Regions from separate parts of the Paenarthrobacter sp. C1 genome, predicted to be linked through region 1. Evidence: riboswitches for the same ligand, from Rfam matches in the RefSeq annotation. Region 1 holds a riboswitch; each other region holds the start of a gene.
What was found. A riboswitch is a leader RNA that binds a small molecule or an ion and turns the genes downstream of it on or off. The one in region 1 is predicted to bind S-adenosylmethionine.
Positions count from the first base shown of each region.

Region 2: another riboswitch for S-adenosylmethionine. It lies ahead of ACNAOU_RS19505 (DUF1737 domain-containing protein); the one in region 1 lies ahead of ACNAOU_RS05190 (hypothetical protein).
Region 3: another riboswitch for S-adenosylmethionine. It lies ahead of metX (homoserine O-acetyltransferase MetX); the one in region 1 lies ahead of ACNAOU_RS05190 (hypothetical protein).

Region 1 covers NZ_CP186052.1:1,067,833-1,077,633, forward strand. The annotation lists gene ACNAOU_RS05160 (chitobiase/beta-hexosaminidase C-terminal domain-containing protein) at 1-2,066, opposite strand, end outside; gene ACNAOU_RS05165 (LOG family protein) at 2,469-3,602, shown strand; gene ACNAOU_RS05170 (peptidase M10) at 3,616-4,548, opposite strand; gene ACNAOU_RS05175 (matrixin family metalloprotease) at 4,669-5,562, opposite strand; gene ACNAOU_RS05180 (VIT1/CCC1 transporter family protein) at 5,649-6,812, opposite strand; gene ACNAOU_RS05185 (hypothetical protein) at 7,051-7,242, shown strand; gene ACNAOU_RS05190 (hypothetical protein) at 7,239-7,538, opposite strand; SAM riboswitch class IV at 7,555-7,674, opposite strand; gene ACNAOU_RS05195 (sodium:solute symporter) at 7,785-9,320, opposite strand; gene ACNAOU_RS05200 (helix-turn-helix domain-containing protein) at 9,601-9,801, shown strand, end outside.
Region 2 covers NZ_CP186052.1:4,165,045-4,174,845, reverse strand. The annotation lists gene ACNAOU_RS19520 (hypothetical protein) at 1-403, opposite strand, end outside; gene ACNAOU_RS19515 (O-succinylhomoserine sulfhydrylase) at 414-1,622, opposite strand; gene ACNAOU_RS19510 (rhodanese-like domain-containing protein) at 1,623-2,033, opposite strand; gene ACNAOU_RS19505 (DUF1737 domain-containing protein) at 2,030-2,293, opposite strand; SAM riboswitch class IV at 2,307-2,418, opposite strand; gene ACNAOU_RS19500 (NtaA/DmoA family FMN-dependent monooxygenase) at 2,574-3,902, shown strand; gene ACNAOU_RS19495 (aromatic amino acid ammonia-lyase) at 3,902-5,464, shown strand; gene ACNAOU_RS19490 (PLP-dependent cysteine synthase family protein) at 5,461-6,513, shown strand; gene ACNAOU_RS19485 (carboxymuconolactone decarboxylase family protein) at 6,593-7,075, shown strand; gene ACNAOU_RS19480 (amino acid permease) at 7,222-8,676, opposite strand; gene ACNAOU_RS19475 (aminodeoxychorismate lyase) at 8,928-9,801, opposite strand, start outside.
Region 3 covers NZ_CP186052.1:1,563,374-1,573,174, forward strand. The annotation lists gene ACNAOU_RS07380 (VOC family protein) at 1-542, opposite strand, end outside; gene ACNAOU_RS07385 (bifunctional o-acetylhomoserine/o-acetylserine sulfhydrylase) at 758-2,074, shown strand; SAM riboswitch class IV at 2,259-2,376, shown strand; gene metX (homoserine O-acetyltransferase MetX) at 2,391-3,512, shown strand; gene ACNAOU_RS07395 (hypothetical protein) at 3,556-4,005, opposite strand; gene ACNAOU_RS07400 (winged helix DNA-binding domain-containing protein) at 4,051-5,205, opposite strand; gene ACNAOU_RS07405 (SGNH/GDSL hydrolase family protein) at 5,233-6,075, opposite strand; gene ACNAOU_RS07410 (alpha/beta hydrolase) at 6,146-6,796, shown strand; gene ACNAOU_RS07415 (RNA-binding S4 domain-containing protein) at 6,808-7,035, opposite strand; gene ACNAOU_RS07420 (DMT family transporter) at 7,068-8,063, shown strand; gene ACNAOU_RS07425 (glycine--tRNA ligase) at 8,176-9,561, shown strand; gene ACNAOU_RS07430 (GNAT family N-acetyltransferase) at 9,564-9,801, shown strand, end outside.

The DNA.
Region 1 (9,801 bases):
CCGCCTCCGCCATTGCCCGGGTAGAGGTACAGGTTGCCGGCAGTATCGGAGGACAAGACGTCGGCCTTGCCGTCGCCGTTGAAGTCATGGGACGACGGCGGCCCGGCTGCGGGAACGCTGTACGTCTGGGTTCCAATGGGTGAGGTGTTCCCTGCAGCGTCCACACCGACGTACTTCAGGGTCAGCTGTGATGTCCCCATGACAAGCGGAGCCGAATACTTGAAGTTGGTGGCAGACTCCGTAGCCGTGGGGCTGCTGCCGTCTGTGGTGTAGTAGATGCTTGCGCCTGGTTCATCGGCGGAAAGCGTGATGGTTGCCCCGCTGGCCAGCGCACGGCTGGTTGGGTTTGCCGTCACCACAGGCGCCCGCGTGTCAGGCGGAACGTTGTAGGTCTGCGTGACGACATCGGACACGTTTCCGGCAGGATCCATGGCGAAGAATTTCAGGGTCATCGGATCCGGGCCCGCGAAGACAATCGGCGTGGAGTAGACCAAGCCTGCAGTGAGGGGATCGCTGCTGTCCTTGGTGTACTTGATCACGGAGTTTGCCTCGTTGGACGTAAGCGTGATGCTGGTGCCCGGGGCGTAGGCGCCGCCCAGCGGGTTGGCCGTCACCACAGGCTTGGTCACGTCCGGGCCGGTGGAGTAGCTCTGAGTCACGACGGCCGACGGATTGTTCGCAGCGTCCACGGCGAAGTACTTCAGCGTCAGTGGACCATTCACGGTGATCGGCGTGGCATATTTGGCACTCGCGGTGGTGGGGGTCGTCCCGTCCAGCGTGTAGAAGATCGTCGCAGGTTCGTTCGCGGACAGGGTGACCTTTTGCCCGATGTCATAGGTGCCGCCGGGCGGTGTCGCCGTCACTTCGGGTGCAACGACGTCGGCCGTGATGTGGGCCTCGAACTCGGACAAGCCGACGTTCGTGGTGGAGCCGCTCACGGAGGTGATGTTGAAGCGGACCGAACTGACTGTCCGTGCCGGGAAATTCACTGTGAGTCCCGAACCGTTGTTAGGCAGGGCGCCCACTGGCACGGTGCTGCCATCCGGGAAGGCCAGGTTGCCGCCGGTTACCTGGTCGCTGAGGATCGGCCGGTCAAAAAGCGTCACGGCGTTGATGGTCCGGGCAGGGGAGAAGTTGTACTGGATCCAGCTGCCTGCCTTGCCGCCGTTGGTGACCCATTCGCGGTTGGCGTCCATGGGCGTACCCCATGCGTACCCGTCGCGGGCCTTCTCGGGGCTCTGCCCCGAGGCCTTCTGCGAAGAAGCGCTCACTGTTGTGCCTGCTGATTTGGCAGCATTGCCCGTCCACTCGATGGCCGTGATGTACTGCCGTTTGAGCCAGTCGCTGTAAGGCGGCGCCGGGCAGGGAGTGTCGCAGAGGTATTTATCGAAATCGGCGAAGCGCACAAAGGTGTTGACTTTGTTGGTCAGGTCCGCGCCCGTCACATTCTGGGCGTATTCATCGATTACATAGGCGTCGTATGCAGATGCCGTATGGGGTCCCGTGTAGGCCCTGCTGGCCAGCTGGGCAAACTTTGCCGTGGCCCAGTGATCGCTGTGGTCGTAGGGGTCCTGGTAATTTCCCGTCCAATCCTGGGTCCGGAAGGTGGTGGGTTGGTAATTGGCCACCAGCTGGTTCAACGTCGTCTGGAATTGCGCCTTGGTAAACGCTGCGGCCCCATCAACCGGACGGATGGAGCTGAGCCGGCCGTCCCACAGTTTCAGGATGCTCTGGCCGTTGTAGCGGCTGCTGCCCCTCCCATCCGGGAAGCCATCCGGAAGCCGCATGAAAACGACGGAAACGTTGGGTGCCGCATTCAAGGTCTGAAGGGTGAGGGGTCGGCCCGGAACGCCCGCGTCGGAGGTGGTCCAGGCATCGGCTACACCCGCCATTTTCGCGTAGCTTGCCCTGATTCCCGCTTCCAGGCTGTTCCAGTACGCAGCCCCTTCACCGGCTTCACCCGCCGTTGCGTACACGGTCTGCACGCAGCGCTTGGACTGGATGTCACGCATGAAATCCGGACTGATGAAAATCAGGTCATCATCGGTGTGGGCCACTATCTGCATGGCGCCGCCTGTGCCCGGGCACGGCGGGACCGCAGCAGCGGCAGGCGCCGCCATACCAACGGTCAGGGCAGAAAAGGCAACAGAGGAACCCAGCAGGAAAACAAGGATTTTCCGGAAAAGGGAACGGGTGCTGAACAGGGTGGAATGAGTATGACGCCGAGCGTATTTTGGACGGTCCACAACCATGCTCCTCGAGCAGATGTTGGGCCCCCCAGCCGGCAAGCTTACGACGCCTCCGCGACGTCATTTCCTGAATTCAGTTGGGTACTGCAAATACTTTTCATGGATCGAAAGTGGAGCAGTGATCGATACTGTACTCCTCGCGGAAATTCATGGCTAGGGTCCAGACCGGTATGGGCGAAATCCCAGTGGCGCGGGCAAGCCCGCTACTAGGCTGAAACCATGAACCGCACGGCAGCGCTAAACCCAAGTCCTCGAACACTCGACGTCGAAAGCGTGGTTCATTTCGATCGGCTGGTCGGTGCCGGAGCCCGGTCAATGCACGGTTGGCACGCGCAGTCGTTGGACCTTCGCGGCTACTCGCGCCAGCTCAAAGCGATGGATCCGCAAGGTGCCATCTTCCTCGGCTGCACCTTCGACACCGGCGTGGAAGAAAGTCTGCGAAGCCGTGGCGCACTGATCTTTCCGAAGCTGCTGGGTGTTCCCTTTGACCCGTACCGCGGCACTCTCTACACCCCGGCGGAGCTCTACCGGGACATCCCGGCTACTGAGTACGAGTCCACCCTCGACGCGCAGGTCTACCAATGGAGCATCCTGCCCGGCCAGCGTCAGAGCCTCGATGCCACGCTCGCCGCAGCGCTGCACGATCACGCCATAGGCGACGCCCTGGACGAGGCATTGGATCAGGGCCCCTTCGCAGGAAGCAGGATTGTGGGAGTCATGGGTGGCCATGCCGCCCAGCGAGGATCCAGGGAATTCGCCGACGCCGCCCGGCTGGGCAGCCTGCTCGCCCAAGCCGGCTTCGCCGTCGCCACGGGCGGGGGTCCCGGTGCCATGGAAGCGGCCAATATGGGCGCCTTCTTCAGCGGAAGGCCCGACGCCGAACTGCAGGCGGCCCTTGCGACCCTCGCCGATGTACCGGGGTTCAGGCCCTCGGTGACGGCTTGGGCGCGTCAGGCGGCGGCCGTCGTCGAACATTACCCGGAAGGCACCCCGACTCTCGGCATCCCTACCTGGTTCTACGGGCACGAGCCGCCCAATCTGTTCGCCACCCACATCGCCAAATACTTCGCCAACGCCATCCGGGAAGCCATCCTGTTGGAAGTCTGCAACGGCGGGATCGTGTTCCTGCCGGGAGCTGCAGGCACGGTGCAGGAGATTTTCCAGGACGCCTGTGAGAACTACTACGGCGCGCCCGAAACCATTACACCCATGGTCCTGGTGGGCCGCGAACACTGGGAACGGACCTTCCCGGCGTGGCCTATGCTGCAGAGCCTGGCCGCCGGGAAGCCCATGGCGGAGCGTATCTTTTTGGTGGACACGGTGGAGGATGCGCTCGCGGTGTTGGCCCGCTAAGACACAGCCCGGATCAGAAGTCTTTGCTGCAAGGACCTGAACCCAATTCCGCGAGCCCCGTCAGGTCGCCTGCGGCATATTCCCGTACCCACGATGCCTGCCCGAACATGAGTTGCCGGGGATCGTCCACGTGGTCCAGGCCCACCAGGTGTCCGAGCTCGTGCATGATGACCGCCACGCCGATGTCCTCCCCGTCCGGGGTGTCCACGATCCCGGCAAACTGTGGTGCATCCAGTGAGACTGTCCCGGTCACGTATGCCTTGTAGCCGTTGCTCAGGCCAATGGAGGAGCTTCCGCCCAGACCCACCGTCTGCCCGGTCAGGCGCGGTACCTGCTCCGGGGTGCTCCAGGCGATCAGCACCGGCGCCCAACGGTCCCCGTATCTGGCCGGCTGATACCCGGAACGGTTGGGGGAGGGAACCTCGGAACTCGGCCCGTCGTAAATGAATCTCAACCCCGTAGCTCTCCCGGTTTCATGGACAGCCTTCTCTACAAGAACCTGCCAGGAAGCCGGTGCGAGGTCCGAATTCACCACGTAGTGGATGGGCCTGCAGGGCGAGTACGCCAAGGGCGTGCCGTCTTCTTTGACTGCCAGGAACTTGTACGAGCTGCTGGCTTGGACCAGCGGGGGCGGCGTGCCGAGGGGCGCGTCGGCTTCTTCACGTCCGGGCAGGGGATCGTCCCGTTGTCCGAAGGGTGCCAGCCCGGGACGTGGCGGCTGGCTCTGGCTTTCCGATGATCCGTAGAGGAATTGCTGCAGCTCTCCGCCGAAATAGGCTCCGGCGCACACGAGTCCCAGAATGCCCAGCAGGAACAGGATGGCGGCGACGCTGCTGTGCTTGATCGGCGGGCGGGGCTCAGGCGGCTCGTGCGGACCCGAAGGCGGAAGGTAATGGGGCCGGGGAGGATCCGGGTCCGGCCACTTGGACGACCCATAAGGTTCCATGGAACCCCCTGACGTGGAGGCCGCGGACGGGCGGTGGGGCGCCGCCGTCGGCCGTATTCGCCAGCATAAGTCCAGCGTCCCCGTGAGTCCATGGCCTTTGTACCCAACGCCTGAACGCTGCTAGATGTCCTTGCGGCAGGGGGCTGATGCCAGGAGATGGAGGCCGTTCAGGTCACCGGCGGCCAGACCGTCCGGTGCCCCGATTTCCGGGTACATGAGCTGGATCGGATCGTTCACATGGTCCAGTCCCATCACGTGTCCCAGCTCGTGCTGCATGACGGCAAGGACGTAGTCCGCGCCGCCGGGATCGGCCAGAAGTTCCGCGATCTGGGGTGTGTCCAGCTCGAGGCTTCCGGTGATGTAGCTTTTGGGGCCCTTGTCCAGCGAATACATGGTGCTGCCGCCCGTGCCGATGACCTTCCCTTCAAGGGCCGGCGCCACTTCTGGTGTGGTCCACGAGATCAGCAGGGGAGCCCACCGGTCGCCGTAGCGATTGGGTTGGTAGGGCTCGCGCCGGTCCGCGGGTTGTTCGTCGGTTGTTCCGTCGTTGACGAACTGGATGCCCGAGGCTGCAGAGATATTGGCAATGGCCGTCGCCAGGAGGGGGTCGGTTCCTTCGGGAGCGGAGGCGTTGTTCACCACGTAGTGCAGCGGCCGGCAAGGGGAATAGCCCACCGGGGTGCCGTCGTCGTTCATGGCCAGGAACTTGTACGAATCATTGGTGGTGCCCGGTGCCGTCGGCGAGGCCAGCGGGGCGTCCGCTTCCTCAAGTCCCGGCGGTGGTGCGTCCGGAATGCGGGCCGAGGTGGGCTGTATCTTCCCGGTTTGCGGGCCGCCCGGGACGCTGACGCCCGGGAACAGTGCCGTGATGCGGGGGTCGCCATTCAGGAACCAGGACACCAGCACAGCGACCGTTGCCGCAATGAATGCCATCAGCAGGCCGAGCAGAACGCGCTGGGTTGTTCCCGATCGCCGGTGCTTCGGCACGTGCGTAGCTTCCCGCTCCCAGTCCACGGTTCTCCATTCCTCAGGCCCTTGGTCACGCGGGGCAGCGCGGAGGACGAACCAACATTACGGTCTGCCGGGGGAGCAGTCCAAACTCAGACGATCGCCGCGCCGAACAGCAAACCGAGACCGTAGGTGGCAGCAGCTGCTCCCAGCCCGATGGCCAGCTGCCGCAGGCCGCGGCTGAGCGGCGACGTACCGGACAGCAAACCCACGACGGCGCCTGTCGCCAGCAGCGCGATGCCCACCAGGACTCCGGCCACCAGGAGCGCGGCCATACCCGTCATCCCGAAAAGGAAGGGCAGGATCGGAACGATGGCTCCCGAGGCGAAGAAGCAGAAACTGGACAGCGCCGCGCCCCACGCCGAACCCACCGATTCATGCTCATCGGCCACCGGTTTCTCGGGCTGCAGGGAGAGGCTGGGATCGCAGTCGCAGCTGAACAATCCCATGCGCTCGGCTGCCCGGTGCTCGGCGGCTTCGCGGGTCATGCCGCGTGCCAGGTACACGAGGACCAGCTCGTTGTGGTCGATGTCCAGCGACGGGGCTGCGGTGAGGGTGGCCTGGGTGGGGAGGGTGGCGTTGAGCAGTTCGCGTTGCGAGCGGACGGAGACGTATTCGCCGGCACCCATGGACAATGCGCCGGCCAGGAGCCCTGCAACGCCGCTCATGAGGACCACGGAACTCGGTACACCCGTCGCGGCCATGCCCATGACCAGCGACAGGTTGCTCACCAAACCGTCGTTGGCGCCGAAAACTGCTGCGCGGAAGGTACCCGAGAGCCGGTTGCGTCCACGGGTCGCCAGGCCCCGGACTACTTCCTCGTGGATTTGTTCATCGGCCACCATCGCGGGGGTGGCGGCCGGCTCGGTTCCGTAGGGGGAGCGGCCCTCTGCACGTTGCGCCAGGGCCAGGACGAAGACCGAACCGAAGTTGCGGGCCAGGAACCCCAGGAACTGGCTGCGGGCGGAAGCTGCCTTGGGCATGCCTGCGTGCTCACCCAGGAGTTTGAGCCAGTGCGCTTCATGCCGCCCTTCGGCTTCGGCCAGAGCCAGCAGGATCTGCCGTTCCTCGCCGTCGCGGCGCTGGGCGAGTTCGCGGTAGACCGCAGCCTCGGCGCGTTCATCGGCAAGGTACTGCCGCCACCGCCTGATGTCCGACGCAGTGGGTGCTGCCGGGTCTGCGGTGTGGTGGAGAGCTGCGGGTTCGATGGCGGGGTCCGGAGCGGGGCTCGACGAACTGTGGGATTCCTGGTGCATCTGCACTTTATCTCCTGTGCTGGGTGGGGTAGTTGCGGCCCCATTGCACGCACCACACTACCGCTTATTTGCAGGGTTTTTTGGCTGGTATTCCTTAGCTGGAATGTTCGGTGCACCGTAATTTCCGGCTCTGCTTGACCCTCGCTTTGGCCGGTGCTCAGATGGAAGGACAGGGGCGGGGAGCCTCCCCGCACTCGGTTAGCGGGCTCTTACAGGCCCACGGGACGGAGGTTGCACCATGGACACCACCGAATCACACGCCAAGTACCCGGAACGCACCACCATCGAGTCGGACCCGGCCTACGACTACGCCGAAGACCAGGAAGTGGACGAGCCCTGGGTTGAGGAAGTGGACGCCCCCGAGGACGATGAACGGGTGGTGCCGATCGATGAGACCGAGGAATTCCGTGGGGAGGAAGAGGAAATCTAGTCCTCGTCCCGGCTGCCGAGGGCGAACAGGCGCGGCTGGCCATCCCGTTTTCCTGTCGCGGCCACAGTAACCGTCAGGGTCCGGGACGCCTCGCACCACGTTGAGGGCCGGACGGCCTGGGCCAGCGCTTTGGCGATCTGCTGCGGATGGGGATGCCGGAAGAACAGGGTTTCGTTCCTGGCCACTATGGTGACCGTGCCCAGGTAAAGGTCGACGGCGGGAATCACCGTGACGTTCCGGGCTTCGGTTTGGCCGGTGGTGTTGTGGGCGTGGCTGGCATCGCTCTGATACGGCAAGGTGCTGCTCCTGTGGAGAGTGCTCTTGCCCGCTCGGTTGTCTCAGGTCCGGGACGGGCCGCTTCCTCATCCGAACCACCCGTGAACATGGGGTTGGTGCATGGCCAGTCGGAGCTTGGCGCCACATCTCTTGAAGCTGGGACAACAGTACCGCACCTGAGGTTGTGAAGGCCCTATTGCCGGGGACAAAACGACGGCGGTGCTGCCCCCGTGAAGGGGGCGGCACCGCCGTCGGGTATTGCCTGGTTACTTGCTGCTGCCCACCGGGTGGACTTCCGGCGGCAGTTCCTCGGAGATGGCGCCGGCTACGCGCTTGTCCCAGGCCTCGCGGACGGCTGCGTCCGTGGGCGGAGTCAGCAGGGAGACCACGACGTAAACCACCAGGGAAGCACCGAGGCCCCAGTAGATGGGCTCGTTGGCGTAGACGCCGTCTTCGCTCGGGATGACACCAACCGCGTACATGATGAGCAGGGCCAGTGTCAGAACTGAGCCGACTGCCATGGACCATGCAGCCGCGATGCCCGTTCCGCGCTTCCAGACCAGGCCGCCGAGAATGGCGACCAGGAGTCCGCCCACCAGGATGTCGTAGGCGATGGTCAGGGCAACAACGACGTCCTGCGCTGCCATGGAAATCAGGACGGCAACGATGCCCAGGCCCAGGACCCAGTAGCGGTTAGCCTTGACGTCGTGCTCGGGGTTTTCCGTGTCGTCGGTGTTGATCGTCTTGCCGAACCAGCTGGCCACGAACGGGACAACGTCTGCGCGGGCCACCGTAGCGGCGGCGATCAGGGCGCCCGAAGCGGTGGACATCATCGCAGCCACAGCCGCGGCCATCACCAGTCCGCCGATGCCGACGGGCAGGATGTGGGTTGCCACCTCTGCGTAGACAACGTCCTTGCCGAGGTTGGCGACATCGATGTCCGGGAGGGCGACGCGGGCAGCCAGGCCGATCAGTGCGCCGGCGATGCCGTAGAGGATGCAGTAAACACCGGCGGTAGCTCCGCCCCAGCGTGCAACGGTGGCGGTCTTGGCGGTGAAGACGCGCTGCCAGATGTCCTGGCCGATCAGGAGGCCGAGGGTGTAGACCACGAAGTAAGTGATGATGGTCTGGACGCCGATGCCGTCGATCTGGAAGAAGCTGGCGTCAAGGCGCTCACGGATGCCGTCCATTCCGCCGGCTGCGTTCAGGACGAACGGCAGCATCAGGAAGAAAATGCCTACGGTCTTGATGAGGAACTGCACCTGGTCTGCCAAGGTGATGGACCACATGCCGCCGATGGTGGAGTAGACCAGCACGATGGCGCCGCCGACGGCGATTGCCAACCAGCGTTCCCAGTCGAAGAGCACCACGAAGATGGTGGCGTAGGCGCCGGTGGACGTGGCGCAGAGCATGAGGGTGTAGGCCAACATCACGATTCCGGATGTCTGGGTGGCTTTGCTGCCGTATCGCAGGCTCAGCATTTGGGAGACCGTGTAGATCTTCAACCGCTGGATGGTGCCGGCGAACAGGAGGCTAAGGAGCAGCACGCCGGAGCCGATGGCCACCACGAGCCACATGCCGGAGATGCCGAACTTGTAGCCGAGGCCCACGCCGCCCACGGTGGATGCGCCACCGAGGACCACGGCGGCCATGGTGCCTGTGTAGAGGAAGGGTCCCAGGCGGCGGCCGGCCACCAGGAAGTCGCTGTTGTTCTTTGTGCGGGACTTGCCCCACCAGCCGAAGGCCAGCATGGCGAGCAGGTACACCACCACGATTGCGATATTAATAGCCGAAGATTCCATGAACGGTCCTTGGAGCTGATGCACGGAGGTTGGGGTTTTCGACGATACTCCTGCGATGCGTCGAAGTCTCTGTGCGGATGATTGGAGATTTGGGTTTGGAGCTTGGGGATGTGTTGTGTGCCTCACAGACAACACTTGTTGCCTATGAGGATATGTTGTGATCGGAGTAACAGTCAAGATCCTTTGGACTTGGTTACGCCCGCAGTGGCCCTGTTGGCGTGCCTCCCGGCTACTATTGCTCCAATGACAGGGCCACATGACAGGCCTGAAAGGTTCGTGAATGAAGGCTCTACCCGTTGAACCGAGCAATGTTCCCGTTGCCATCGGTTCCAGAATCCGCGCAGCCCGGCAAGCGCAGCGCCTCACCATCGAGCAGGTTGCGGACGCCACCGGGTTGACCAAAGGCTTCCTGAGCCGCGTGGAGCGCGACCTGACATCGCCGTCGGTGGCTTCCTTGGTGACCCTCTGCCAGGTTCTGTCC
Region 2 (9,801 bases), 1.6 Mb from region 1:
AGGCAGCCAAGCCCAGCACATGCAGCCATGAGTAGGCGAGGAACGGTGCATTGGATCCCCGAAAATAAGCGAAACGCTCAAGGTCCGAGGCCCGCCGCGACAAGCTGTAGATGAAGAATGGTGCGCCCGCGAGCAGCGCTGTTGCTGCCGCGGACGCCCACGCTTTGGAGGTCCCTGCCGGTTGTGCTTTCGAGAACGCCATGAAGCCCACCGGGACTGCGGCGGTTCCTGCAGCGGCCGCGTGGTGGCCGATCACCCATCCGCGCTCGCTGGCAAGCAGCAAACGCAGGCGCTCTGCGGGGTCGTGCATGAGGTACACGCGGGATCCCGGTGAAATCCCGGCCAACCACACCACCGATCCCGCAACGATGACAGCCCCCGCCCGGCGGTATGGATGCCTCATGCCAGCAAGGTTAGACCTGTTTGAGGGCCTTCTCCAGATCCAGGATGAGATCGTCCACGTCCTCCAGCCCCACCGACAAGCGCACCACGCCATCGGACAGCCCGATCGCCGCCCGGCCCTCCGGACCCATGGCCCGGTGGGTGGTGGTGGCAGGGTGGGTGATCAACGACTTGGAGTCACCAAGGTTGTTGGAGATGTCGATGACACGCAATCCATCAAGCAGCGCGAACGCGGCTTCTTTCGCGGAGCGGCCAGCGGACGGCGAGAGCTCGAACGTGAGCACTGTGCCTCCGGCTTTCATCTGCTTCGCGGCGAGCTCGTACTGCGGGTGCGACTTCAGCAAGGGGTACTTGACCCAGCTGATGGCGGGTTGCTGCTCCAACCATTCCGCGATCTTCAGGGCCGATGCCGAGCTGTGGTTGACTCGGAGCCCGATGGTTTCCAGGCCCTTGGTCAACACCCAGGCGTTGAAAGCCGAAAGCGATGGCCCCGTGTGGCGCATGAGCTGCTTCACCGGTCCATCGATGAACTCCTTGGTGCCCAGGATCGCGCCACCGAGGACGCGTCCCTGGCCGTCGATGTGCTTGGTGCCTGAGTACACAATCACGTCGGCGCCCAGCTCGCCACAGCGCTGCAGCAGGGGAGTGGCAAAGACGTTATCGACGACGACAGTCGCCCCAGCGGCATGCGCCAGTTCGCTGACGGCTTGGATGTCCACGATTTCCTGCATCGGGTTGGACGGTGACTCGAAGAAGACGGCGGTGGTCGGCTCGGAGAGAGCCTCACGCCACTGGTCAAGGTCCGGTCCGTCCACAAACACCGTCTCCACGCCCCAGCGCGGAAGGATCTCGTTGAGGATCACGAAGCAGGAGCCGAAGAGGGAACGGGCAGCAACCACGCGGTCCCCGGCAGCCAGCAGGGCACCCAGTGCGGTGAACACGGCGGACATGCCGGACGCCGTCGCGAAGCAAGCCTCGGTACCTTCGAGGAGGCGCAGCCGCTCCTGGAAGGTGGCCACGGACGGGTTGCCGTAGCGGGAGTAGACGAAGCGTTCGTCCTCGCCGGTGAACGCGCGTTCTGCCGCGGCGGCGGATTCGTAAACGAAGCCGGAGTTCAGGAAGACGGGTTCGGCCGTTTCCTGGAAGTTGGTACGGTCAAGTCCACCGCGAACGGCCTGGGTGTCGGGGCTCCAGCCGGCGGCGTCAGGATTGAAAGTCACTTACTCGGTCCCCAGATTCGTTGGCAGGCCACGGTTCTTCCAACCATTGACGGTGCGTTCGCCGTAACGGTCGGGTTCGCCCTCAAAGCCTTCAAGGACGTTGTAGGCGGTGAATCCTGCCTGCGTGGCGGCGATGGCGGCGGCGATGGAGCGCTGGCCGGAGCGGCAGATGAAGACGAGCTCCACGCCGTCGTCCTCGGGTGCCTGTTGTTGCAGGTCCTCGATGAAGCGGGAGTTCGGGATGCCGCCGGCGAGGTTCCACTGGATGAACAGGGGATCGTTCTCGGTGGCTTTCGTGTCGGGGATTCCGATGTGGGCCCATTCGCCCTCGGTGCGGACGTCCACCAGGATGGCGCCCTGTTCAAGCTTGGCCCACGCGTCCTGCGGGGTCAGGTCACCTGCGTAGCTCATGCGTGGCCCTCGAATGCTTCTTCGTCGTCGGTATCCAGTTCATCAACGGCGTTGGCGACTGCGGCATCGGCGCTGGCAATCGCGGCGGGCAGGACAACGGCCTGCGCGACGATCACGTCGGTTCCGTTGAACGTGGCTGCGGGGCTGCCGTGCAGTACGTACCCATCCGTCAGGGCGTTGGTGATCCGCTCACAAAAGTCGCGGGTATCCGGGCCTGTTATCAGGCGGTAAGAGAGTTTTTCTTCAGTGGGTTCAGGCATTGCTGGTGCTCCTCAGTCACGCTTGCAGTTCGAGTTGTCGATACGCCGAGTAGTCACCTGAGGCACCCCGCCGGAGAGAGGGTTGCCGACCAGCAAGTCAGGGCTTTGCGCTGGTTCTCATTACTCAAGAAAAACGTAGCATTCACGACGACGGCCCGCACGGCGGCCGTCGTCATGTTGCGTAACCGGGCGGTACTGGAGTACGGGTCCAATTAAGACGTCCCGGGAGCATAATTGACGCAGTACGACCCCCTGTAACTTCGTATGAAATCAGGTCGCGGTGAACGGACAGAGCAGTTCTACACTCAAGCCCATGCTGCATTTTGGTTGGTTCGTGGGGCACGGTTTCGGGGTGCAGGGCTGGGGCACTCCGGGCTACAGCCTGGGGTACGACTGGAAGAAACCGGCCCTGTACCAGGAGGCCGTGCGCGCGTTCGAGCTGTCCGGGCTGGACCTGTTCATCATCGAGGATTCCCTGACCGTCCCGGACACCTATGGCGGTACTGCCGAGGTTTCGCTGGCCCATGCTTCCTTTGCGCCGAAACACGATCCTCTGGCGTTGGTCCCGTACTTGCTTTCCGCCACGGAGCACCTGGGGATCGTTCCCACGGTCAGCGCTTCCTTCTACCCGCCCTTCACCGCGGCCCGGCTCCTCGCTACCCTGCAGCACTTCTCCGAGGGGCAGCTCGGATGGAATGTGGTCACCTCGGGCAGCGATCTCGCCGCGCAGAACTACGGCTTGGACCAGCAGATCGAACACGACCTCCGGTACGAAAAAGCGGAGGAATTCGTCGACGTCGTCAGGCGGCTTTGGCGTAGCTGGGAGGCCGACGCTGTACTTGAGGACGTTTCAGCCGGGGTGTTTGCGGACCATACCAAAGTGCACCCGATCAACCACGACGGGGACTTCTTCAAGGTCCGTGGGCCGTTGAACACGGCACCGTTGCCCGAGGAACCCGTGCTTGTCCAAGCGGGCGCCTCTCCGCGGGGCAAAGCGTTTGCCGGCGGTCACGCGGATGTGGCAATTGCGCTCGCCCGCGGCGTTGACGATATGAAGGCCTACCGGGATTCGATCCGGGCCGAGGCGGCGAAAGCCGGCCGGAATCCCGACGACGTGAAGGTGCTTTTCGTGCTGAAGCCCACCGTGGTGGGTTCCACAGCCGAGGCCGAGGAGTTGCGGGCGCAGCGCCGGGAATTGACGCAGCGTGACATCGACAGCCAGCTCAACTCCATCTCCTACCTGTCCGTGATCGACTTCAAAAAGTTCGACCTCGATGCCCCGCTTCCGGAGTTGAGCACCAACAGCAACCAGGGCACCTTGGAGCACTTCGCCAAGGCTGCCCCTCCCGGGTCCACTCTGCGTGAAATCCTGCAGGCACGCAGCGGTGGTGCCGGGGATTCGATCATCGGCACGGTGGGAGAAATTGCGGATTATCTGGAGGAGACCGGCGCGGCCGTAGGGGGCGACGGCTTCCTGTTCTCCGGCTTCGTTGATCCGGTGACCGTGCACGGTGTGCTGGACAAGCTGACCCCGGAACTCCGCCGCCGCGGCCTGTTGAGGAAGAGTTACGGCAACGGCGGATTCCGCCAAAACCTGCTGGATTTCTAATGGGCATTTTCACCATCGGGACGGGCCCCGTTTCCGCGTTGGCTGTGGCGGAAGCGGCTGCGGATCCGACATTTCACGTGGAACTCAACCAAGAAGCGTTGAATTTGATCGGACGGGGAAGGGACATCGTGGAGGAGGCGGCCGCCTCCGGCCAACGGATCTACGGTTTGAATACCCTTCTAGGGTCAGGCCGGGACACTGCTGTGGAGGAGAAGTCCCTCCTCGCCTACCAGGTGCAGGTCATCAGGTATCACAACAGCGGCGTAGGCCCGTATCTGGATCGTGCCGCAGCGCGCGCAGTGATCCTGGCCCGGCTTGTCGGGTTCAGCCGGGGCGGCTCCGGAGTGCGTGTCGGGACCGCAGGGTTCTACGCCGAACTGCTCAACCGCGGCGTCTACCCCGCCATCCCGCGCGAAGGGTCCGTGGGTTCCTCCGACCTGACCCAGCTGGCCGCCGTCGCTGCCGTAGCCCTGGGCGAGGGGGAAGCGTTCGATGCCTCCGGCATGCTGGTGCCCGGCGCCAAAGCCCTCGCGGACGCCGGCCTGCAAGCCCTGCAACCTGCTGCCGGAGAGGCCTTGGCCCTGGTGAGCGCCAATGCCTACTCCGTGGGCGCGGGAGCCCTCGCCTTGGTGCGCCTGCAGCACCTGGCCCGGCTCGCCGACGTCGCGCTTTCATTGTCGCTGGAGGCGATCGCAAGGTACGACGGCGGCGGAAACCTCAGTCCCTTTTCGCCGGCCATCCAGAGGGCCAAGGCGGTTGACGGCCAGCGGGACTCGGCCGCAGCTGTTCGACGGCTTCTCAGCGGTGGCTGGCTGGAGGATGTCCGCAGGGAAGTGTCGGTACAGGACGCGTTGTCCTTCCGGGCTGCACCGCAGACCCACGGGGCGTTCCGGTTCTTGGTGGCGCAGTTGCGTTCGGCCCTGGAAGTGGAGCTGAACGGCCGGGGAGACAACCCGTTGGTCGATGTGGAGTCGGGAACGATGGTGTCCGGCGGGAACTTCCAACCCATGCAGCTGGCGTTGTCCTTCGAAAGCCTGCGGTTGGGATTGGCGCACGTGGGGATCTCCAGCGAGCGGCGGATCGCCAAGCTGTATCCACCGCAGCGGGCCATCCGGGCGAGGCACCTGGCAGCGGCGTCCTCCGCGCCCGGTGCGGCGTCTGCCTTGATCCAGGAGGAGCTGCCCGGGCTGCTCTGGTATTCCGCGGCCGGACTGTTGGCCGAACTCAAATTCCTGGCGGCTCCGGCGACCCTCGGCGCGCCAACGCTCTCAGCCGACATCGAGGACCACTCGACGCTTGCTCCGCTGGCCTTGCAACAGCTGGAGAAGTCGATTGAGGCCGCGGAGAAGCTCCTGGCCATCGAGTCCCCCACGGCTTCCTACCTCCTGCTGGAAGCCGAAGCTGCGCAGCCGCTCGGCAACGGGACCGGGCTGGTGGCGGGCCGGCTTGCTGATGTGTTGGCGGACCGGCCGTCGGCGCCGGACCTGGTGGAGCGCTCGCGGACGGTGCTGCGCGAAGCCGTGGATCAGCTTTTCACTGAAACAGAGGAGGCGACGCCATGAGCACGGCCACCCGTAAGCATGGGTTGCATGCACTGCCCGGGGGTCTTGATGGTCTCGACGCCTCGGTCCTGGAAAAGGTGGGGAACACTCCGCTGGTCAAGCTGGAGAATTTCAGCCGCGGGCTCGGCAGTGTCATCCACGTCAAGCTGGAGTCCGAGAACCCCGGTGGTTCCATCAAGGACCGCACGGCACTAAGTATGGTGCGGGCGGCCGAGCGCTCGGGGGAGCTGAGGCCGGGGGCCACCATTGTGGAGAGCACGTCCGGCAACACCGGGATAGGGCTGGCGCTGATCGGGCACCTCACGGGCCACCCGGTGGTGGTGGTCACGGGCGACACCATTTCCGAGGAAAAACTCGCTGCGCTGCACAACTATGGCGCGCGGGTGATCCTGACGGATTGGAACGCGCCGTCCGAGTCTCCGGAGAACGCGCGAGCCGTGGCCGCCCGGATTACCGCGGAAACACCCGGCGCCTGGCGGCCCATGCAGTTCGACAATCCGGCCAATCCTTTGGCACATTACGAGACCACGGGGCCGGAGATCTGGGAACAGACGGGTGGGCTGGTGACGCATTTCGTGGCCGGCATCGGTACGGGCGGGACCATCAGCGGCAACGGGCGGTACTTGAAGGAACAGGTGGCAGCCTCAAGGCCGGGCGGGCACGTTGAAGTGGTAGGTGCAGACCCCTACGGATCCGCGTACAGCGGGGGTCATCCCGGCGAAATCCTGGTGGACGGCGTCGGCAACTCCTGGCCGCAGTCAGAGTGGCCCAAGATCTTCGACCGCTCCATCGTTGACCGCTTCCTCCGGATCCCCAACGACGAGGTCTACAGCACGGTCCATCGGCTTCTTGACGAAGAAGGGCTTGCGCTGGGGCCGTCGTCCGGTCTCGCTGTCGCGGCAGCAGTGCGCGTGGCCCGCGCCGCGCCTCACGGTTCGGTGGTGGTGGCCATAGCGCCCGACGCCGGCACCAACTACCTGAGCAAGGCCTTCAATCCCGTATGGCTGGCCGAGAACGGCATCCGCCTGGCCGCCGACACCCCGGAGTGACCCTCCCTCACATCCCGCGTGCTTGGCTGTGACGCTTGCTCACTTAAGCTCTCCGAGCGCGGTGCGTTAAGCTCCAAACATGCCTGAACAGGAAACAAAACCGCGGCTGGCCGGTTATCTCGATAAGCAGCAACCGGACCTCTACGCGACGCTCAGCCACTATTCGCAGCAACTCGTTGACGAAGCTGACCGGCTGGGGATCCCGCGCCGGACCCTCGAACTGATCAATTACCTGTGTTCGCAGATCAACGGGTGCGCGTTCTGTTTGGATCTCCACCACCGTCGGGCACTGAAGTACGGCGAGACGGAGCAGCGCCTGTCATTGGTGGCTGTGTACAAGGAAGTGCAGTTGTTCGAACCCAGCGAGGTGGTCGCCATGGAGATCGCGGAGCAGATTACCCGCATGAGTACCTCCCGTCCCAGCCCGGAACTGTTTGCCGTGGCGCGTCAGCACTACAGTGACGAACAGATCAGTGTCCTCTGCATGGCGGCGATTGGAATCAACGCTTTCAACAGGCTGTCAATTCTGAGCGAGCACCCGGTGCGGGCAAACAAGAAGTAGACCCAAGGCCATCAGCCGCGGAGAGTGATTGTGCGCAGGCGGGGTGAGGTCCGCCGTCGACCTTCCACAACAGATCAGCCCCTGGGCAACCGAAAAAGTTGTCCAAGGGCTGATCTGCATCCCAACAGGGTCAGGAATCCGCGGCGCTAGGAGTTGACGGCCTTTTTGAGCGAGCGGCGGCGTCCGTACTTGAAGTAGAAGAACGCGTAGCAGGCACCCACGAAGGGCACTCCGAACAGGAGGGCCGCCACTTGGTTGGGATCGAACGCGATGCCGATCAACGACACAACGCACAAGGCGAATGCGAGGATCGGCACCAGCGGGAACAGCGGCGCTTTGTACGGCAGAGTGTTGACGTCGCCACCGTTCCTCACGAACGTCCTCCGGTAGATGAAGTGTGAAGCCACGATCGACATCCACACACCTACCGTCGCAAAGCCGGCCACGGAAACGAGCACCAGGTAAACGGTAGCCGGCGCAACGACGCTGCTGATCAGCGAGGCGAGACCGCCGAGCATGCTCACGCAGAGGGCAACCAGCGGGATGCCGCGCTTGGTGAGCTTCTTGAAGACCTGGGGTGCGTGGCCTTCGTCGGCCAGCGAGAACAGCATGCGGGCACAGGAGAAGAGGCCGCAGTTTCCGGCCGAAAGCAACGCCGTGATGATCACGAAGTTCATGATGTCCGCCGCGTACGGGATGCCGAGCATGGAGAAGACGGTAACGAACGGGCTCTCGTCCACGCTGACTTTTTCGTACGGGATGGTTGCCGCAATCACCGTGATGGCACCAACGAAGAAGATCATTAGGCGGATCACCGTGGTACGCATTGCCTTGGGGATGTTCGCGCCGGGGTTGGCGGTCTCACCAGCGGCAACACCGATCAGTTCGGAACCGGAGAAGGCATAGAAGACGGCCAGGCACGTGACAAAGACTCCCGTGAAGCCGTTCGGGAAGAGCCCGTCAGGGGTGCTGAAGTTCTCGCCAAACGTGGGGTAGTCGCCCGTTGCAAGGGGGTGGAAACCGGTAAGCGCGGCGCCGCCCAGGATGATGAGGCCGACGACGGCGGCGACCTTGATGAGCGCGAACCAGAACTCCGATTCCCCAAAGACGCGCGATGAAATGGCGTTCAGGGTGAAGAGGACAGTTGCGAAAACGAAACACCAGATCCAGACATCCACGCCCGGGAACCACCGTTGCATGAGCAGCCCGGCCGCGGTGAATTCCGAACCAAGGGCCACAGCCCAGCAGAGCCAGTACAACCACGCCGTGGCGAAGCCCGTGGGGGGTCCGATGGTGCGGGCGGCATAGATGTGGAATGCGCCCGAAACGGGAAACGCAACAGCGAGTTCCCCGAGGCAGGCCATCACGAGATACACCACGACAGCGCCGATCAGGAAGGCAAGCACCGCGCCCAGGGGGCCGGCGGTGGCGATGGTGTAGCCGGAACTGACGAAGAGGCCTGAACCGATGACACCGCCCATGGCGATCATGACCAGGTGCCGGGCCTCCATGGACCGGCGGAGTCCTGATGGTGAGGCGGCAGTTGCGGACTGCGCCTCGGTTGCCGATGCTTCGGCTTTTGTGGGGGAGCTGAGTCCCATATTCCCTCCGGGAAGTTAGCCAGCAAAGTCTGAAGTAGTGGCAGTCGGACGTGATCCAACTAACACGAGAACAAGATTCATCACATGACGAATGACCATTTCAAGGAGGATAAGAAATGCGATTGGACGCACAATTTGCTCATGGGTGAGGCCAAGAGTTCCTTATCATTGAGTCATGCGAGCAATTACTCTACTTGCGACCTGCTAGGTTCCAAGCGGAGCATCCTTGGCAGACGCCCCAGGGCGGACCTCTATTCGATACCCGCGAACAATTCGTTCAGCTCGGCTGTGAGCTGCTTTCGGATGGCGGGTGTGCCGACTTCCTTGCCGTTGATGTGGTTCACCGGAGCGATCAAGCGAATACTCGAGATGAGCCACACGGCGTCGGCGTCGAACAAGTCTTGCGGCTCCAGTGGACCGTAGCCAAGTTCCCAGCCGGCGGCCTTGGCTGCCGCGAACAGCGCACCCTGCGAGGTTCCCGGAAGGATGCCGCTGTCCAGCTGCGGTGTAATCAGGCGGCGAACAGTCCTGACGGAACCAGCGCCGTCGTCCACTTCTTCAAGGTGCGCCAGCAGCACGGTGGACGTCGGCCCTTCCAGGACGCGGCCGTCGGTCGAGGTGAAGATCGCGTCGTCGGCGCCTTGCTTATGCGCGTAGCGCAGTGCGGCCATGTTGACGGCATAGGAAAGTGTTTTGGCACCGAGCAACAGCCATGGTGCGCGCTCGCCGGCTTCGGTGTCGAAGCCGCGGTCCAGAAGCACGACGTCGATGCCCGTCTCGCGCTGCCGGCGACTGCCCGCAGGTGAGGGCGAAGCCTGTACCCAGCATGTGGGGCTCGCCGCACCTTCAACACCGCGGGTGACGATGAGTTTGACCACAACCTCGTCCTCCTCAGGCGTGGGCGCAGGGTGGGTGCTGCGGAATTCCGTGATGGCCGTTTCGATGGCCCGCCGCCAGGCGTCCTGATCGGGCAGCGTCAGGTCCAAAGCTGCTGCAGAACCGGCCAGCCTGTTCAGGTGTGCCTGGACTTTCCGGGGCCGGCCCTGGACAGCCAGGAGTGATTCGAACACGCCATCTCCGCGTGTAGCTCCCAGGTCCGTGGCCATGAGCTGCGGTTGGCTGGAA
Region 3 (9,801 bases), 500 kb from region 1:
GGCTTCTCCACTGGCTCGCCCAGCCATTCGGTCACGCGTTCGGCGGAGCCCGCGATCGTGAGGCTGGACATCTTCACATCGCTCTCGTACACCTTGGACGGGTGAAGTGAGGGGTCGCCCTCCCACTTGAGCAGGTACGGCACCTGGGGATCGGCGATCAAGCCGAGGATGCCGATCTGCTGCCACACCAGTTCGCGGCCGTCAGGGAACTTGCGGTTGCCCGGGACTGCTGCGCGACCGAGGCGTTCCTCAAACGGGGCGAGGTCGTCAACTGCCACGCACCAGCCCATCCAACCGCCGCCGGCGGCTGAGCGTGCACGGACAGCTTGGCCGAAGGGTGCTTTGTCGGAAGCAGGGTGGTCCAGGACCTCCACGACTTCCAGGTACTTGTTATCCGCAAGGGGAATGATCATGTTCCGGGTGCCGAAGCGCGGGTGCACTCCGCCCCGGACTGCGTCCACTCCCAGAGCCGCGGAAATTCGTTCGGTAGTGGCCAAGAGGCCATCTCGTTCACAGGCGTAAGAGACGTGATCCATGCGCATGGCTTCATCTTGGCACTTTGTGATCGGTGTCTCAGCTAAGCCAACCCTAACTAAGGTGGGATCTCGCGACGGGCGTCATGGAAGGTCGCAAAAGAGCCCATATATTCTGCTGGCGTCACAAAGCTGTCCAAGGACCCGGACACTTCCTAGACTGGCCGCAGCTTCCTTCCCGCAGCTATTCCGCCGACCACACGCGCCACGAACAGGAGAATTCCATGTGCCAAGGATGGTCTTTCGAAACCCGCCAGATCCACGCAGGCCAAGAGCCGGATGCCGCCACGGGCGCGCGTTCCCTGCCGATCTACCAGACAACGTCGTTCGTTTTCCCGAGTGCTGAAAGCGCGGCCAACCGTTTTGCCCTGGCCGAACTGGCTCCGATCTACACCCGGATAGGCAACCCCACGCAGGACGCCGTGGAACAGCGCGTCGCGAGCCTCGAAGGCGGTCTGGGTGCACTGCTGCTCAGTTCGGGCCAGGCAGCCGAGACCTTTGCCATCCTGAACATCGCCGAGGCCGGCGACCACGTCGTCGCGAGCCCCAGCCTCTACGGCGGCACGTACAACCTGCTGGCCCACACGCTGAAGAAGTTCGGCATCTCCGTGACTTTCGTCGAGGACCCGGACAACCTCGAGCAGTGGCGTGCGGCCGTCCAGTCGAACACCAAGCTGTTCTTTGGTGAAGTCGTCTCGAACCCACGCCAGGACGTGCTGGATATCGAAGGCGTCGCCGGTGTCGCGCACGAGGCAGGCGTGCCTCTCATCGTCGACAACACCCTCTCCACGCCGTTCCTCATCCGGCCCATCGAGTGGGGCGCGGACATTGTGGTCCACTCCGCAACCAAGTACCTCGGCGGACACGGTTCGGCGATCGCAGGCGTGATCGTGGACTCGGGCAACTTCGACTTCGGCAAGGACCCGGAGCGGTTCCCCGGCTTCAACACCCCGGACCCCAGTTACAACGGCTTGGTTTACGCCCGCGACCTGGGCAAGGACGGAGCGCTCGGAGCCAACCTTTCCTACATCCTGAAGGCCCGTGTCCAGCTCCTTCGCGACCTCGGCTCGGCCGTGTCGCCGTTCAACGCGTTCCTCATTGCCCAGGGCCTGGAAACCTTGAGCCTGCGGGTGGAGCGCCACGTCGCCAACGCCACCAAGGTGGCCGAGTGGCTGGAAGCGCATGACGACGTCGAATCGGTCGCCTATGCGGGCCTGCCGTCCAGCCCCTGGTACGAGCGGGGCCGCAAGTACGGACCCCAGGGCACGGGAGCCATCGTGGCCTTCAACATCAAGGGTGGCGTAGAGGCCGGCAAGCGCTTCGTGGACGGTTTGGAGCTGCACTCCCACGTCGCCAACATCGGTGACGTCCGCTCCCTGGTCATCCACCCGGCGTCGACCACGCACAGCCAGCTGACGGTCGAGCAGCAGGTAGCCGCCGGCGTCAACCCGGGCCTAGTCCGCTTGTCCGTGGGCATTGAGCACATCGATGACATCATTGCCGACCTCGAAGCCGGCTTCCGCGCGGCCAAGGGCGCCTGAACGGGCAGTCCACGCCTGCAGCTGACGCACCCGGCTGACGGACCCGGGGTGCCGTCCACATCGACGATTATTCGCCGGACGGCACCCCGGAGTGCTCTTTCGTGAATGAAGCTGCCCTTGAACGTCACACTGGTGTCACATTCTTCGCCATAACGGTGGTGTCTTTCCTAGACTCTACGTATTAGGTCATGAGTGCCAGCAGATAGCCCCGGCTTGCTGGCCGGCAACCCTCCTTCCGCGGTGGGGTGCCCCGGGTGAAGACCTGGCCTGTTCGCACGCAAGGCGACGGGCAAGCGCGAAGTTAGGTGTCAAAGGAATGACCATCACTGCTACAGCACTTCCCAAATCCGGAGAAGAAGACGGAACCGTCAAGTACGCGGGCATAGGGCCGCTGGCGCTCGAAGCCGGCGGTCACCTCCCCAACGTCGTGTTGGCGTACGAAACCTGGGGACGACTCAACGCCGACGCGTCCAATGCCGTGCTCATCCAGCATGCGCTGACGGGCAGCACCCACGTTGCCCGCGGAGCCACGGACGAGGAAGGGTGGTGGGAGCAGTTGGTGGGTCCGGGCGCCACCATCGACACCAACAGGTTCTTCGTTGTCTCCATCAATATCGTGGGCGGCTGCTATGGCAGCACCGGCCCGTCCTCCGATGCGCCGGACGGCAAGCCGTGGGGTTCCCGGTTCCCCCTGGTCACTCTTCGCGACAGCACGGTTGCTGAGGCCCGTTTGGCGGACCTCTTGGGGATTGAATCCTGGCACGCGGTCCTGGGCGGCTCGATGGGTGGGGCCAGGGCCCTCGAATGGGCTGTCACGTTCCCGGAGAGGGTCAACCGCTGCGCCGTCATTTCGGTGGGAGCCTACAGCACCGCCGAGCAGATTGCCTTTGCGCAGGCCCAAACCCTGGCCATCCGGCAGGACCCGCACTTCAACAATGGGGACTACTACGGCGGTCCGGCTCCGGAACACGGACTTGCCCTGGCCCGCCGGATTGCGCACATCACGTACCGTTCCGCCCTGGAACTGGATCTCCGCTTCGGCAGGGAAGCCCAACATCAGGAAACGCCGCTCTCCGCAGCAGTCCTGGGGGAGCGTGGTCGCTACCAGGTGGAAAGCTACCTGGACCACCAGGGGACAAAGCTTGTGCGGCGGTTCGATGCCAACAGCTATATCGCCATCACCGAAGCGTTGATGTCCCACGACATCAGGCGGGGACGGGGCACACTGCAGGAAGCACTTTCGCGTGCCACCGCCGAGTTCTTTGTTGCTGCTGTGGACACGGACAGGCTGTACTTCCCGGCCCAGTCCAAGGAACTGGCGGCAGCACTGCCGGGGAATGTTCCGGTCCACACCATCCAGGCGCCGATCGGCCACGATGGCTTCCTCACGGAAATCGGCCAATTGTCGGAGCAGCTTCGCGGGGCGTTCTTCGCCTGACCGTGAGGAGCCTGTTCGTAGAGTTGCCTGTTTGTGGACGTGCCTAGCCGTTCATGATCTCCCCGCGTTGTTTCATGTAGTCCTCCATGGCGATCTGGCCATTGGTGAACTTCGCATCCAGTTCAGCCAGCTTGCGGGCGCGGTAGCCCTGGGGCTCGGAACCGGCAGTGGGAAACGGCGCGGGAGCGGGCTGTCCGGCCCGGTAGGAATCGCTTGGGTAGGAACCGCTTGGGTAGGAGGCGTTCGACGGCGGCGCGACCTGCGGAGCCTCGTCTGCAGGGCGGATGACTGCCGGCCCTGGCGGGTAGCCCGGGTAATTCTGTTGCGGGTAGTCCTGCGGCGGGTAATTTTGTGGTGGGAAACCCTGTTGCGGATAATCCTGACCACGAAAATTCCCGTTCTGCAGGCGGCGGGCCTTGGACCGGTTGTACATGCGGATTCCCATGGGAATCAGCCACGAGCAGACGATGATCCAGAAGATCAGATTGTTCACAGTGCAGGCCTCCTAGGTCTTAACCCCAGCTTAGCCCTGTGCCCATCACAGCAGCTTGGCCTCCATGCCCAGGAAAATCCCGTAGCGTTCCGCTTCGGCTTCCAGGGCCATCTGCTCTTCCTTGGTTGTCGGCTTGTCCATCCGGACTTCGAGCCCGCACATGCCCCCTGCGAAGCTGTGCCGCCACCATCCGGCCAGCCTGCCGTCCACGAGGACTACATGCATGGGGCCGTTGTCCTCAGGCAAGTACGGTGCGGTGCCGCCCAGGTAGTGGCGGGATTGCGAGTACCCCATCACGTATTCGTCGAAGCATTGGATGAGGTCGACGCGGGGGAGCACGGAACCGGCCGCTGGACCGGCAGGAGCCTCCAGGGCTTCTACGTCAGCCGAGGCGCCGTAAAAGTCCAGGTCATCGAAGGAGACCCGGGCCAACGTTCCCGGTGATAATTCCGCGGCGACGTTGAGTCCCAACGTGACGTCTTTCATGGTCAGCCCGGACCACGCCGAACAGTCCTTCACGGTAGCCGGTCCGCGACTGCTGAAATACCGCAGGGCCATCTGCCCCAGGGCGTGTTCCCGGTCCGCTCCGCTGAGCGGCCCGGAAAAAGGAGCGGTGACGCGTTCGGAGAACAAAGCGTAGGTCTGCTTCAGGGCTCCTCCAGCCGAACGAACCGGAGCGCCGCTCACCAGAATGCCGCTGATTTCGGCGTGCATGAGGTGGTAGATGAAACCCAGCCCCTTGCCGGGAAAGCCGGCCTGGCCCAGAACATCAGCCAACTCCTCGCGGGTCTTGTGGGCACCATCCGCCACGGCTGCTGCAAGAATCCTCCCACTGTGGGCGGCAGTTTCCCCGTCCACCCCGGTCCGCTTGTACATGCCCTTGTTGCCTTGATGCAGCCGGTCAGCGGACAACGCCATCAACCAGCCCAAGTCATCCCTGTGCACAAAATGCCATGTGGGGCGCAGGATGTGCGTCCGCAGGATGGTTCCGTCGGCAACGGCCTGTTCTACTGCAGCTGCAGTGCTCGAGGGCGTCCGCTGCGCCACGGTCCAACGGGCATAGGCGAATTCCTGCGACTGGACGGCCAGGAGATTGCGCACCACATCCCCTGGAGCTGCACCCAGGGGAGGACGTAACTGTTGCCGTCGGAGACGCAACTGCCGGACCCCCGCTGTACGGGGAGAGTCATCACTCGCCATGCTGGTTCACCGGCCCATCGCTCCCGGCTAGCTCCGCGGCATCACGGTACCGGCGGCACCAAAGACCGGTCCCGGCGTCGGACGCTTTGGCGTGATGCCGTCGCCGGACGATTGGTGACGGAGCCTCCGGATAACCCAAGGTACGAAGTATTCCCGTGCCCAGACCAGGTCCGATGAGCGGGCTTCCCGCCATGTCCGGGGAGGAAGGGCCTTGGGTACCAGCGGCTCCAGGGTGTGCTGGACGTTCAATGCCTCCAGGACCATCATGGCGATGGTGTGGTGGCCCAGGGGGGAGAAATGCAGGCGGTCGGCATCCCACATCTGGGTGTCAGCGAGCTGCCGCAAGGACCACATGTCGGCAATGATGGCGTCATGGCGGGCTGCGACCGTTCGCAGGTTCTCGTTGTAGATGGCAACTTTGCCCCGGATGCGGCCAAGGACCGAGGACGCAGTATCCGGACCGTTGAAGAGGACCACCGTGGCCCCACCCGAGCCCAATTCGCCGACGGCGGCGTCGAGTTTCTCGGCCAGAAGGTCGGGATCACCGCCGGGGCGGATGAGGTCGTTTCCTCCGGCGGAAATGGAGACGAGGTCCGGTTGCAGTTCCAGGCAGGGGCCGACTTGCTCGTCGACGATCTGCTGCAGCAACCGGCCCCGGATGGCGAGGTTGGCGTAGGCGAAGTCCTCGTGTCCGCGTCCCAGCTCTTCGGCGACACGGTCCGCCCAGCCGCGGTAACCGCCGGGATTGGCAGGTTCGGGATCGCCGATGCCTTCCGTGAACGAATCACCCAACGCCACGTAACGGCTCCACGGGTGCTTTTGGGCGGGTTCGCCCGGTTTCACTAAATGATTGTTCTCACTCACGCTCATATCCTGCCCCCAGAGGGCCGACCTACGCCACCGTAGGTTGTTACTTACGGGTAACTGCAAGAATGGAGGCATGACTGAAGCCCCCGCTTTTCCAGCACCTGTTGTCCTCTGGTCCCACGAGGAAGCCGAACGCGCCGGCAAGCCCCTCCTGGTCCTGCTGCACGGCTACGGATCCAACGAGGACGATCTCTTCAGCCTGGCCGGGCTCCTCCCCGAGGGGTTCGTCGTGGCATCGCTGCGTGCACCGATGCCCATGGGCCCGGGTTTTACGTGGTTCCCGCTCACTGCGTCCATCGACTACTCCCTGGACGCCGTGAAGCTTGCCGCCGAATACGCCCTGGAATGGCTGGACACGGTAAAGGTCAACCATTCCTCGGTTACGCTTCTTGGCTTCTCCATGGGCATGGCCATGGCGACCACCATGCTCCGGTACCGTCCCGCGGACTTCGCGGCCGTCGTCGGGCTTTCAGGCTTCGTGATCGACGCCGGTGGCGACGCCGCGTTCAAGGACGACGAGCTGGACGGATCGGTGCCGATGTTCTGGGGCCGTGACCAGCAGGATCCTGTCATTACGCCGGACAAGATCGAATACACCATGGGCTGGGTCCGCAAGCATGTGGACCTTACCAAGGTCCTCTACACGGGCATGTGGCACGGCATCAACCAGCAGGAAATCGGGCACGTAGGGGAGTTCCTCACCCACAAGGTCCTCGCCCCCTAAGGGGCGTTGTTTCAGGCGGTGGTGATCCGCACTGTCTGACCGTTGACGGTCACGGTGTCACCGGCGTGGAGTTGGCGGCCGCGCCGTTCATCGATCTCGCCGTTGACCTTCACCAGGCCGTTCTTGATGAGCTCCGTGGCCTCTACGCCGTCCTCCACCAAGCTGGCGAGCTTGAGCAGTTGGCCAAGGCGGATCATGTCGTCACGGATGGGGATCTCTTCAATTTCGGGGTTGCTCATACAGCAATGATGCCTGAAGTAGTGTTGAGACGGTGCCGCAGCCTTCTCCCCGTTCAGCCCTTCCGTTGGCCGTTGGCCTGCCCATTGCAGTAGCAACGGGCCTGGTCATTCCGCTGCAGGGAAGGATCAACGGGGCGCTCGGCGCCAAACTCGACGACGGCATCGCCGCAGCTGTGGTGAGCTTCACCACAGGCCTGCTGCTGATCAGCGCGATATCCTTGGCGACGCCCAAAGGAAGAGCCGGTCTCCAACGCATCATCCCCGCCGTGCGGAACCGCAGCTTTCCCCGCTTCTACGTCATGGCCGGTGCGATCGGTGCATTGTTCGTCTTCGCGCAGTCTTTCACGGTGGCACTGCTCGGAGTCGCGCTGTTCACCGTGGCAGCCGTGACAGGGCAGACGCTGAGCGGTTTGCTCGTTGACCGCATGGGCATCGGGCCGGGTGGGCGCCGCGCCATCACAGGGGTGCGGGTCCTCGGCAGCGTCCTGACCGTCGCCGCCGTCGCTTGGGCTGTCTCGCCGCGCTTCGGCGGAGACGCCGACCTCGCCTCGCTGGTGCTGCCCGTCCTTCTTCCCTTGGCTGCAGGCTTCCTGATGAGCTTCCAGCAAGCCATGAACGGCACCGCCACGGTTCATTACGGCACGCCCGTGGCGGCGACCCTGGTCAACTTCGTTGCCGGTTCCACCATTCTCTGGATGGCGTGGCTGATCAAGCTCGCCGTCGCGGGACCGGGTAATCCGCTTCCGGCTGAGTGGTGGTACTACCTCGGTGGCCCCATGGGTTGCGTCTTTATCGGGCTGGCGGCCCTGCTGGTCCGCAGCCTGGGCGTGCTGATCACCGGCTTGGGCATGATTGCCGGGCAGTTGGTCGGGTCTCTGGTGCTCGACGTCGTGATCCCCAGTCCCGGCGCGGTGGTCGCCTTGCCCACGGTGCTGGGTACGGTCCTCACCCTCGCCGCGATCATCGTCGCCACCTTGCCCTGGCCCAAGGGAGCTTTCGCACGGAGAGGTGCGGCGAAAGGCCGGTAGGGTAGGAGTCAGTAAATTTCCCCCAAACCCCGCCGGACAACCTCGTCCGGAATCCGGGGTCAAACCACCGCGGACCGCACCCAGCGGCCCTGTAGAACAAATGGAGTCACCCATGGCAGCAAAATCCGTCCTTGACCAGGTCATTTCCCTCTCCAAGCGGAGGGGCTTTGTCTTCCAGGCCGGTGAAATCTATGGTGGCTCCCGTTCTGCCTGGGATTACGGCCCCCTCGGCGCAGAGCTGAAGGAAAACATCAAGCGCCAGTGGTGGCAGAGCATGGTCCGCGGCCGCGAGGACGTAGTGGGCCTGGATTCTTCCGTTATCCTGCCCCGCCAGGTATGGGAAGCGTCCGGCCACGTGGAGGTCTTCTCCGATCCCCTGGTTGAGTGCCTCTCCTGCCACAAGCGCTACCGCGCGGACCACCTCGAAGAAGAGTATGAGGAAAAGAAGGGCCGCCCGGCAGAGAACGGCCTGGCGGACATCGTCTGCGCCAACTGCGGTACGCGTGGTCAGTGGACCGAACCCCAGGAATTCTCCGGCCTCTTGAAGACCTTCCTTGGCCCCGTGGCCAGCGACGAAGGCATGCACTACCTGCGCCCGGAAACGGCACAAGGCATCTTTGTGAACTTCAACAACGTGCTCACCACCTCGCGCAAGAAGCCGCCGTTCGGCATCGGCCAGATCGGCAAGTCCTTCCGCAACGAAATCACGCCGGGCAACTTCATTTTCCGCACCCGCGAGTTCGAGCAGATGGAGATGGAGTTCTTCGTCGAGCCCGGCACGGATGAAGAGTGGCACCAGTACTGGATGAAGGAACGCATGTCCTGGTACACGGGCCTGGGTATCCGCGAAGAGAACCTGCGCTTCTTTGAGCACCCCTTGGAGAAGCTCAGCCACTACTCGAAGGGCACCACGGACATCGAGTACCGCTTCGGCTTCCAGGGTTCCGAGTGGGGCGAGCTCGAGGGCATCGCCAACCGCACGGACTTCGACCTCTCCACCCACGCCAAGGCCTCCGGCACGGACCTGAGCTACTTCAACCAGGCCACCAACGAGCGCTACACGCCGTACGTCATCGAGCCCGCCGCCGGCCTGACCCGCTCCTTCATGGCGTTCCTGATCGACGCCTATACCGAGGACGAGGCACCCAACGCCAAGGGCGGCGTCGACGTCCGCACGGTACTGAAGCTGGATCCGCGCCTGGCACCGGTCAAGGCTGCCGTCCTGCCGCTGAGCCGCAACGAGGACCTGTCCCCGAAGGCCAAGGCGCTGGGCGCCCAGCTGCGCAAGAACTGGAATATCGACTTCGACGACGCCGGTGCCATCGGCCGTCGCTACCGTCGCCAGGACGAAATCGGTACGCCGTTCTGCATCACCGTGGACTTCGACACCCTCGAAGACCAGGCCGTGACCATCCGTGAGCGCGACACCATGAGCCAGGAACGCGTTTCCCTGGACAAGGTTGAGGGCTACCTGGCCGCGCGTTTGATCGGCGCTTAGCCATGGCCTTGGAATACCGCGAATGGAAGGAAGGCGACGACCTCGCCCTTCTGGAAATCTGGGGTGGTCCTGAGACCCTCCCCGCAGAACAGTTCCGTGCTGCCCTTGCACCATCGAGCAACCAACCGTGGCGCCGGTGCATCGTGGCCGAGGACGTAGTCGACGGGGTGCGGATTCCCGTTGCCGCCGGCGTGGTCCACGAGGCCTCGCTGCACCCGGAACGGCTCTGGGCCTACATCG